3 regions of the Cupriavidus sp. FW305-46 genome follow, and region 3 is predicted to be linked to each of the others. Evidence: predicted binding sites of a transcription regulator. Region 3 holds the regulator's gene; each other region holds the start of a gene.
The links. Region 3 encodes LexA, which represses DNA repair genes until DNA is damaged. Its sites were predicted from a motif close to ACTGTATNNNNATACAGT; they were not measured.
Positions count from the first base shown of each region.

Region 1: the regulator LexA is predicted to act here: its motif matches at 1,532-1,549, upstream of recA (recombinase RecA).
Region 2: the regulator LexA is predicted to act here: its motif matches at 1,515-1,532, upstream of AC3WON_RS21295 (ATP-dependent helicase).

Region 1 covers NZ_JBYSZI010000013.1:63,454-66,703, reverse strand. The annotation lists gene AC3WON_RS08830 (sensor histidine kinase) at 1-718, opposite strand, end outside; gene AC3WON_RS08825 (response regulator) at 774-1,463, opposite strand; gene recA (recombinase RecA) at 1,690-2,754, shown strand; gene recX (recombination regulator RecX) at 2,856-3,250, shown strand, end outside.
Region 2 covers NZ_JBYSZI010000045.1:55,462-58,711, reverse strand. The annotation lists gene AC3WON_RS21295 (ATP-dependent helicase) at 1-1,475, opposite strand, end outside; gene AC3WON_RS21290 (TlpA disulfide reductase family protein) at 1,626-2,162, opposite strand; gene AC3WON_RS21285 (SoxW family protein) at 2,274-2,780, opposite strand; gene AC3WON_RS21280 (hypothetical protein) at 2,929-3,250, shown strand, end outside.
Region 3 covers NZ_JBYSZI010000031.1:70,738-73,987, forward strand. The annotation lists gene AC3WON_RS16705 (hypothetical protein) at 1-102, opposite strand, end outside; gene AC3WON_RS16710 (hypothetical protein) at 716-1,063, shown strand; gene AC3WON_RS16715 (hypothetical protein) at 1,103-1,273, opposite strand; gene lexA (transcriptional repressor LexA) at 1,384-2,037, opposite strand; gene AC3WON_RS16725 (asparaginase) at 2,293-3,250, shown strand, end outside.

The sequences.
Region 1 (3,250 bases), on a different contig from region 3:
CGGTCAGCGGCGCCAGCCCGCGCGACAGCCCGAACCACACCAGCACCACCGCCAGCGGCAGGATCACGAACTGCGGCAGGATCACGCCCTTGATGATCTCGTTGGCCAGGCGCGCGCGCTTGTCCAGGGTCTCGGCCACCTGCACCAGCACCGGCTGGGTGCCGCTGACCTGCTTCAGGTCGATATAGGTGTAGGCCACGCGCACGTCGTTGCCGGCCACGCGGTCATCGCGCAGGGACACCAGCCCCGCATGGCCCTGGTCTTCCTCGGATGGCAGCGGCAGGTCGTGGTCGCCGGCGATGTATTCGCCGCGCTTGCCGACCACCTGGTAGTAGATGCTGTCGGTCTCGTCGGCGCGCAGGATCTCGCGCGCTGACAGCGGCAGCTGCAGCGTGATGCGCCCGTTGACCTCGCGCACCTGCTGCGACAGCACGATGGCGCTGGCTTCGAGGGCGCGGTCGAAGGGCCCGTTGGCGATCGACTTGGCCACCAGGTAAGTCACCGCGATGCTCATCGGCCACAGCAGCAGCAGCGGCGCCAGCATCCAGTCGAGGATCTCGCCGAACAATGAGCGCGGCGACGGATGCGCGGTGCTTTCCTCCAGGTGCGGCAGCGCGTCGGCCAGGTCCTGGTCGGCGGCGTCCGGGCCCGGGGTGGCGGAAGGAGAGGGTGGCGCGGCGCGGGGCGCGCGCCGCCAGGGTAGTCGCAGCAGGCTCATCTCGGCGGTTTGCGCTCAGGTCGGTCGCTTGGCCTGCGGTGGCGTTGGACGGAGGTCAGTCGTGCGCGGCCACCGCCGGCTGGAATTTCTCCAGGCAGTAGCCAAGCCCGCGCACGGTGGCGATGCGGATGCCGCCGACTTCGATCTTCTTGCGCAGCCGGTGCACGTAGACCTCGATGGCGTTGTTGCTGACTTCCTCGCCCCACTCGCACAGGTGGTCCACCAGTTGCTCTTTCGATACCAGGCGGCCGCTGCGTGTGAGCAGTATCTCCAGCAACCCGATCTCGCGCGCGGACAGGTCCAGCATCTGGTCGTTGAGATAGGCGATGCGCCCGACCTGGTCGTAGGCCAGCGGCCCGTGCCGCATCAGCGTGGCGCCGCCGCCGGCGCCGCGCCGCACCAGCGCGCGCACGCGCGCTTCAAGCTCGGACAGGGCAAAGGGCTTGGCCATATAGTCGTCGGCGCCCAGGTCCAGGCCCTTGACGCGCTCGTCGACGCTGTCGGCGGCGGTCAGGATCAGCACCGGCAGCATGGCGCCACGCGCGCGCAGGCGCTTGAGCACTTCCAGCCCGGACATGCGCGGCAGGCCCAGGTCCAGGATCAGCAGGTCGAAGGTCTGGGTCGACAGCGCGGAATCGGCTTCCAGGCCGTTGGTGACGTGATCGACGGCATAACCCGAGTGGCGTAGCGAGCGCGTCAGGCCGTCGGCCAGCACGTCGTCATCTTCGGCGATCAGAATGCGCATGGTTGTCTCCACCCTGGCCGGCATAGCCGGCGCCGGCGGAATGGGGCACGATGGGGCTTGCCAAGCATACTGTTTTTTTATACAGTACCCGCACGTTCCGCTGGGGCTGCCCGGGGAGACCCCCTGGAGAGCGGCCGCGCAGACAGCCGGGCCGGCGCTGGAGCCGGAAAATGCCGGTGCCGCGCCACATGCGGCCTATTTATACACCATTGATTCAAGGACGACCATGGACGACAAGAAGGCAGGTGCCGGCGTGAGCGCCGAGAAGCAGAAGGCGCTTGCCGCCGCGCTCTCCCAGATCGAGAAGCAGTTCGGCAAGGGCTCGATCATGCGCCTGGGCGACGGCGAGGTCGAGAAGGACATTCAGGTGGTATCCACCGGTTCGCTCGGCCTGGACATCGCGCTTGGCGTCGGCGGCCTGCCGCGCGGCCGCGTGGTCGAGATCTATGGTCCGGAATCGTCGGGCAAGACCACGCTGACGCTGCAGGTCGTGGCCGAGATGCAGAAGCTGGGCGGCACCTGCGCCTTTATCGACGCCGAGCACGCGCTGGACGTCAGCTACGCCAACAAGCTGGGCGTCAACGTCGGCGACCTGCTGATCTCGCAGCCGGACACCGGCGAACAGGCGCTGGAAATCACCGATGCGCTGGTGCGCTCGGGCTCGATCGACCTGATCGTGATCGACTCGGTGGCGGCGCTGGTGCCCAAGGCCGAAATCGAAGGCGAAATGGGCGATTCGCTGCCGGGCCTGCAGGCCCGCCTGATGAGCCAGGCGCTGCGCAAGCTGACCGGCACCATCAAGCGCACCAACTGCCTGGTGATCTTCATCAACCAGATCCGCATGAAGATCGGGGTGATGTTCGGCTCGCCGGAAACCACCACCGGCGGCAACGCGCTCAAGTTCTACGCCTCGGTGCGCCTGGATATCCGCCGCATCGGCTCGATCAAGAAGGGCGACGACGTGATCGGCAACGAGACCAAGGTCAAGGTGGTCAAGAACAAGGTCTCGCCGCCGTTCCGCGAAGCCTTCTTCGACATCCTGTACGGCCAGGGCATCTCGCGCCAGGGCGAGATCATCGACCTGGGCGTGGACGCCAAGATCGTCGAGAAGTCCGGCGCCTGGTACAGCTACAACGGCGACAAGATCGGCCAGGGCAAGGACAACGCGCGCGAATACCTGCGCGAGAACCCTGACATCGCCGCCGAGATTGAAAACAAGGTGCGCGCCGCGCTGGGCGTGGTGGCCATGAACCCCACGGCGGCTGCCACGCCGGTAGCGGTCGAAGACTGACCGCGCCAGCGGCCATTGCGCCATCAGGAAGGCCGGGGCATCGCCGATGCCCCGGCCTTTTTGCTTGGCGCGGACCCCTCCATCCACAGATTCCGGCAACCATGGCAACCCGTCCCCCGCTTTCGCTGAAGGCCCGCGCTGTCGGCTACCTGTCGCGCCGCGAGCACAGCCGCGCCGAACTGGCGCGCAAGCTGGCGCCGCATGCCGAGTCGGCCGAGCAGCTGGAGCAGTTGCTGGACGCGCTGGAGCGCGAGAACTGGCTGTCGAACCAGCGCTTTGCCGACAGCCTGGTGCACCGCCGCGGCGCCCGCTACGGCACCGCGCGCGTGATGCAGGAAGCCAAGACCCACAAGCTCGGCAGCGAGCAGCTGGGCGATCTGCAGGAGCGGCTGCGCGCCACGGAAGTGGCGCGCGCCCGTGAGGTCTGGCGCAAGCGCTTCGGCACCCCGCCGGACACGCCCGAGGCGCGGGCCAAGCAGATCCGCTTCATGGTGGC
Region 2 (3,250 bases), on a different contig from region 3:
CGCGCCAGTGCCAGCAGGTCGGCCCAGGCGGGTGCGGCGGCCGGCGGCGGCTCGAATTCCTCCAGCGAGAACAAGGGCTCGGTGGCCAGCGCCATCGCATCGAGCACGCGCGCCGCGGTCTTGGGGCCGATGCCGGGCAGCAGCTGCAGCGTGCGGAAGCCCGCCATGCGGTCGCGCGGGTTTTCCAGCCAGCGCACCACCGCCAGCACGTCCTTGACGTGGGTCGATTCCAGGAATTTCAGCCCGCCGAACTTCACGAACGGGATATTGCGCCGGGCCAGCTCGATCTCTACCTGCGCGCTGTGGTCGGCGGCGCGGAACAGCACCGCCTGTGCCATCAGCGTCAGGCCCGCCTCGCGCCGTGCCAGCACCTGCTCGACCACGTAGCGGGCCTGGTCGGCCTCATCGTTGACCACGATCACGCCGGGCTTTTCGGCCGAGGCGCGCTCGGACCACAGGTCCTTGGTATAGCGCTCGGCCGCCAGCCCGATCACGGCGTTGGCGGCCTGCAGGATCGGCTGCGTCGAGCGGTAGTTCTGCGACAGCGTGACCTGCTGCGCGGCCGGCGTGAACCGAGCCGGGAAGTCCAGGATATTGCGCACGGTGGCGCCGCGGAAAGCGTAGATCGACTGCGCGTCGTCGCCCACCACAGTCAGGCCGCGGCCGTCCGGCCGCATGGCCAGCAGGATCGACGCCTGCAGCGCATTGGTGTCCTGGTATTCGTCGACCAGCACGTGGTCGAAGCGCGCGCCCATGTCCTGCGCGATGGTGGGCTCGGCCATGGCCTGCGCCCAGTACAGCAGCAGGTCGTCATAGTCCAGCACATGCTGCTTCTGCTTGGCCTCGACATAGCCGGCGAACAGGGTGCGCAGCGCATCGGCCCACATCGCGTAGCGCGGGAACTGCTGCTTGAGCACGTCTTCCAGCGGCGCCTGGGTATTGACCACGCGCGAGTAGATCGCCAGGCAGGTTTCCTTCTTCGGGAAGCGGCTGGCGGTCTCGGACAGGCCCAGGTCGTGGCGCACCACGTGCATCAGGTCGGCGGCATCGCCGCGGTCGCTGATGGTGAAGGCAGGCGACAGGCCCAGGGTCTCGGCGTATTCGCGCAGCAGGCGCGCGCCGATGGCGTGGAAGGTGCCGGACCACTGCAGCGCCGCGCGCCCCGCGCCGGTCTGGGTGCCGAGTGCCTGGTCGACGATGCGCTCGACGCGCCGTCCCATCTCGGCCGCGGCGCGGCGCGAGAACGTCAGCAGCAGGATGCGGCGCGGATCGGCGCCGGCCAGCACCAGGTGCGCGACCCGGTGCGCCAGCGTATTGGTCTTGCCCGAGCCGGCGCCGGCGATGATCAGCAGCGGCGCGTCGCTGCCGTGTTCCACCGCGGCGCGCTGCTCCGGGTTGAGCCGGGACAGGTAGGCGGGGACGTCATCGGCTTCAGGGGCCGCGAGGTCGGTGGCGGGGGCTAGGTCCAAAGTCACAGGCGGGGCTCGGGGATGGCTCAGAAAAGGCTGGCGCCAACTGTATATCCATACAGGGATGTCGCGCAACCTGCTGCCCTGGCGATCATGCGTAAAAACAAAAAAAGGTGCTCGATGAGCACCTTTTTGCTGCGGTTGCCGCCGGGAACGTTACGCGGACTTTGCCAGCGCGCCATCCAGCAGCTTGTGCAGCGCATCCCACTCGGGCTCGCCCACATAGCGCTTCAGGATGCGGCCGTCCTTGTCGACCACGAAGGTGGTCGGCGTCAGCTGCACATTGCCGAAGGCCTTGGCCGCGCTGCCGTCGGAATCCATCGCCACCTTGAACGGCAGGCCGCGCGTCTTGGCGTAGTTCATCACATACATGGGCGGGTCGTAGTTCATCGCCACGGCGACGAATTCCAGCCCCTTGCCCTTGAACTGCTCATAGGTGCGGACCATGTCCGGCATTTCCTTGACGCAGGTGGCGCAGCTGGTGGCCCAGAAATTGATCATGTAGACCTTGCCCTTGAGGTCGGCGGTGCTGACCTTCTCGCCCGACAGCAGCGTGAAGGTGGCCGCCGGGGCCGTATTGGCCGGCGACAGCGCGCGGTAGCCGAACCAGCCCAGCAGCGCGAGCACGACCACGGCCACGACGATGGGCCAGGGCTTGCGGGAGGTTTTGGTGGCAGGGGCAGCAGTGGTCATGGAATCCGGGTCAGGCAGGTTCGGTCAGCAATGGGACATTCTAATGCCGCGGGCGTTCGCGCGCTGCGCGGGGCCGGGCTGCGGCAATCTGCCGCAAGCGCCCCAACCGGTTCAGCGCCGGGTGGCGATGGCGGCGCGTGCCTGGTCCAGCGCCTGTTCCAGGTAGGCGCCGTAGAAATCCGGCTGCATGCCGCGCAGCGGGCCGGCGGCGGCGCGGCCCTGGCGGTCCAGGAACAGCACCGTGGGCGCCACCCGCACCTGGTGCGCGCGGGCCCACGCGCGCGCGGTGGTCAGGCTGCCGTCGGCATCGCGTAGCGGGGTGTCGGCGGTCATGTCGAGCTCGCGCACGGCAATTTCGCCGGCGGCGGCCTGCGGGCCCAGGTAGTTGCGGCGCACGGCATCGCAATAGCTGCAGCCCGGCATCGACACCAGCACCACCAGCGGCTCGCCGCGGCGCGCGGCCTCGGTGCCGTGGGCGCCCAGGTCGGTGGCCGGCGGCAGGTGGGCGGGGCTGGCGGCGGCGGGCATGCCGGTCGCGGCTGCCAGCAACGCGCTCGCGGCCACCCAGCGCAAGCTGGTGATGGCAAAGGCGTGGCTGGCGATGCGGGCGGCAGGCATGGTGGAAACCGGGGGCAGTGGGGCAGTGGGAGCGGCGCGGCAAGCACTGGCGCGCCGCTTTCGGGATAATACCGGTTTCCGCCCGCAGGCGATGGCGCCCGCCAGCGCCGCCCGCAGCCTGTGCGCGCCGTTCCCCCATGGATTCCCGATGCGTCTTGTGCCGCCCCCGCCGAGCTTTCCTGCCGCTGTCCGCCGGCCGCTGCTGTGCTGTGCCGCTGTGCTGGCATTTGCCCTGTGCGCCTGTTCGCCGCGCTATGACTGGCGCACCATCCAGTCCGGCGAGGGCGCCTATGCCGCGCTCTACCCGGGCAAGCCCACCAGCGCCGCGCGCGATGTGACCATTGCCGGGCGCAAGCTGCCGATGACGATGGAAGCCGCGCGCGTCGACGACACGCTGTTCGCCGTGGGCGTGGTGACGCTGCCCGCCGATGACGAAGCGCTGCGGCGCGAGGCGCTCGCGGCGATGCAGG
Region 3 (3,250 bases):
CTGAACTCGACTGAGAATGCCGTTTGCGCCGGGAGCCGGGAACGGCTCGGCGGTTGCGGTCGGAAGATGGCAGCCTGCCGCGCGTTTTTTGCTGTTGCCCATGCTCAGCTCCGACCGGGGACGATGCGCACGCCGTCCCGAGAAACCTCGATCTGAGGCTGGTGGCCGTAAGCCCGCAACAGCCGGACATTTTCCCGGGCGGAACTCGGAATGTCTTTCTTGCGCACCAGGGCGCTGCTGGTGATGCGGAAGGTGCCGCAGCTTGGGCAACGGTAGAGGTAGCCATGAGATGGGGCGCGAGTGCGCTCGGCGGCAGTGCCGCAGATGGGGCAGTTTGCAGGTTCGGGCGACATGGCGGGGCATATATGAGTACTGTATGGATATACAGTATAGCTACTCGTAGGGTCGCTGCGAAAGCAGCCAGAGGTAATTTCTGTCGGGTGGGGTATGCGACACAAATTAGCCGTGTGCCCGTGGGAATACTCGATATATAATCCCCGACCTAGAGCCGTATGCGGGCTTCCAGTATTCCCACGAACTACCCGGAACCCCGCGTCGTTATTAGCTTGGTGGCTAAGATTGAGATTCCTGTTGTCGTGGGTTCGAGTCCCATCAGCCACCCCAAAGCATTTCCCAGAACGGCGCCTCGCGAGGGCGCCGTTCTGCATTTCCCGGGGGTGGTATGTCTGTTCGAGCGGCAGCGGTTGGCGTAGCGATGGCAGCCATGGTGGCAGGGTGTGCCACCGGCACTTCTGAAAAGGACATTCGCGCGCGTGCGCCGATGCGCTTGTTCACGCCCGCCAAGATGGGTGAGGTTGCGAAATGCCTGCGCAACAATCTGGGCGATGACGCCGCGGTCGTCAACTATCCGGCGAAGAGCCAGACCGAGATCCGCATCGGCCAGACCACGTCTGGCGGTGAATACCAATACGCCTATCTGATTTCGCTGACGGCGAAGCAGGATGGTACGGCGCTGGAGCTGCGCAAGAGCGATACTTGGTTCCCGCAGCTGACGCCGACGGAGCTGGAAGCCGAAGCCAAGGCGTGTGCGCCGCGTAGCTGAGGGCGGCGCCCGCAGCTGCTCGGAGACAGTCGGCAGATTTCAGGCGGCCAGCTTTTCGGCGGTTTCGAGTTCAAGCATGCGGCAGATCGCCGCCATGCTGCCGACCATGGTGCGGCGCTGCGTACCCTGGTAGACGCGTACGCCCTTGCTCTGGCGGAACGGCACAGGCTTGACCGGGCGACGGGCGGCGACTTGGTGGATTTGCGGCATGGTGGCACCTCTTTTAGGCAAAGCGGGGTCAACACCCGGCAAGCCGGGCGGCGTCTGCAAAGCAATGGAAGCGGGTGGGCCCGCGCAGGCGGTTGGCCTGCGGTGCCCGGTTAGAAGCCGGAGGATCGGATCAGCCCGACGGCGATGCCTTCCAGCGAGAACTCCTCGCCAGGCTCCACGATGATGTTGGTGAAGTCCGGGTTTTCTGCGATCAGTTCGATATGGCCACCGCGACGCTGCAGGCGCTTGACGGTCACGTCATCACCCAGGCGCGCCACCACGATCTTGCCGTTGGCGGCTTCGCTGGCGCGGCGCACGGCCAGCAGGTCGCCGTCGAGGATGCCGGCATCGCGCATGCTCAGGCCGCGCACTCGCAGCAGGTAATCGGGGCGTTCGTCGAAGACCGAGGCGTCGACCTGGTACTGGCGGTCGATATGCTCGGCGGCGAGTATCGGGCTGCCGGCGGCAACGCGGCCCACCAGCGGCAGCGTCAGCTGCATCACGCCGGCCATCGGCAACGAAAACTGGTCGGGCATTTCCGAATCGCTGCGTGCCACCTTCAGGCGGATGCCGCGTGAAGCGCCCGGGGTCAGTTCGATCACGCCCTTGCGTGCCAGCGCCCTCAGGTGTTCTTCCGCGGCATTGGGCGAGGAGAAGCCAAACTCTGCGGCGATTTCGGCGCGCGTGGGCGGAAAGCCGGTGCGGCGGATCGTGTTGCGGATCAGATCGAAAATCTGCTGCTGCCGGGGTGTCAGGGTCGCCATGGGATCGCCGTTCCGTGCGGGGCCGCGGGGTTTCGGGTAAGAGGATCGGTCGATCCTTTATCCTGCATCCGTCTGGCCGGGCACTGTATGTTTAAACAGTATGCTGTGATTTTATACAGTATCGGCCTGAGCGCAAGCAGAATTTTTGGGGCGTGTCTCATGGACGGAATGCGGATCACCGGCGAGAGCCGCGGCGAGGCGGGGCGCGCCCGTTACAATCGGCATTCCTGCCTTTCCACTTTCTTTGCACGCTCCATGACCCAATTGCCTCGCATCGTCGTACTGGCCACCGGCGGCACCATTGCTGGCGCGGCCGGAAACTCTGCCAGCAGCGCACGCTACCAGGCGGCGACCGTGCCGGTGTCGTCGTTGCTGGCAGCGGTGCCCGCGCTGCAGTCGGCGGCTCGCATCGAGGCCGAGCAGGTGGCCCAGGTCGACAGCAAGGACATGACCTTCACGCTCTGGCAAACGCTGGCGGCGCGGGTTGAGCACTGGTCCGCGCAGCCCGACGTGGCTGGCATCGTGATCACCCACGGCACCGATACGCTGGAAGAAACTGCGATGGCGCTGCACCTGACGCAATCGTGTCCGGTGCCCGTGGTGATGACGGCGGCAATGCGGCCGTCGACGTCGCTGTCGGCCGATGGGCCGCTGAACCTGCTGGATGCGGTGCGCGTGGCCGCTCATCCCGATGCGCGCGGCAAGGGTGTGCTGGTGGTGCTGAACCAGCAGATCCACGCTGCGCGGGATGTGGCCAAGGCCCACACGTCGGCGGTGGACGCCTTTGTTTCGGCCTGCGGGCCGCTGGGTTTCGTGCAGGACGACTACGTGCGCTTCGCCCGCGCGCCACGCGTGGCCTGGGTGATCGGGCCGATGCCGGCGGCGTGGCCGATGGTGGAGATCGTGGCGAGCTACGCGCAGCCGGGCAGGGTGGCAGTGGATGCGCTGGTCCGCGCGGGTGTTGCCGGGCTGGTGGTGGCTGCCGCCGGCAATGGCTCGGTGCATGAGGTGCTGGCCGAGGCGCTGGCCGATGCCGCTGCCGCGGGCGTGGCCGTGGTGCGCAGTTCCCGCACCGGGGCCGGCCATGTGGCGATTCCGCCCCAGCTCAGCCCGACGGATGGAGCTTTTGTTTCCGCAACGGACCTCAATCCCTATAAGGCGCGCGTGCTGCTGGCCCTGGCGCTGGCAGCCGACTCAGGCCTGGCGCGGGATC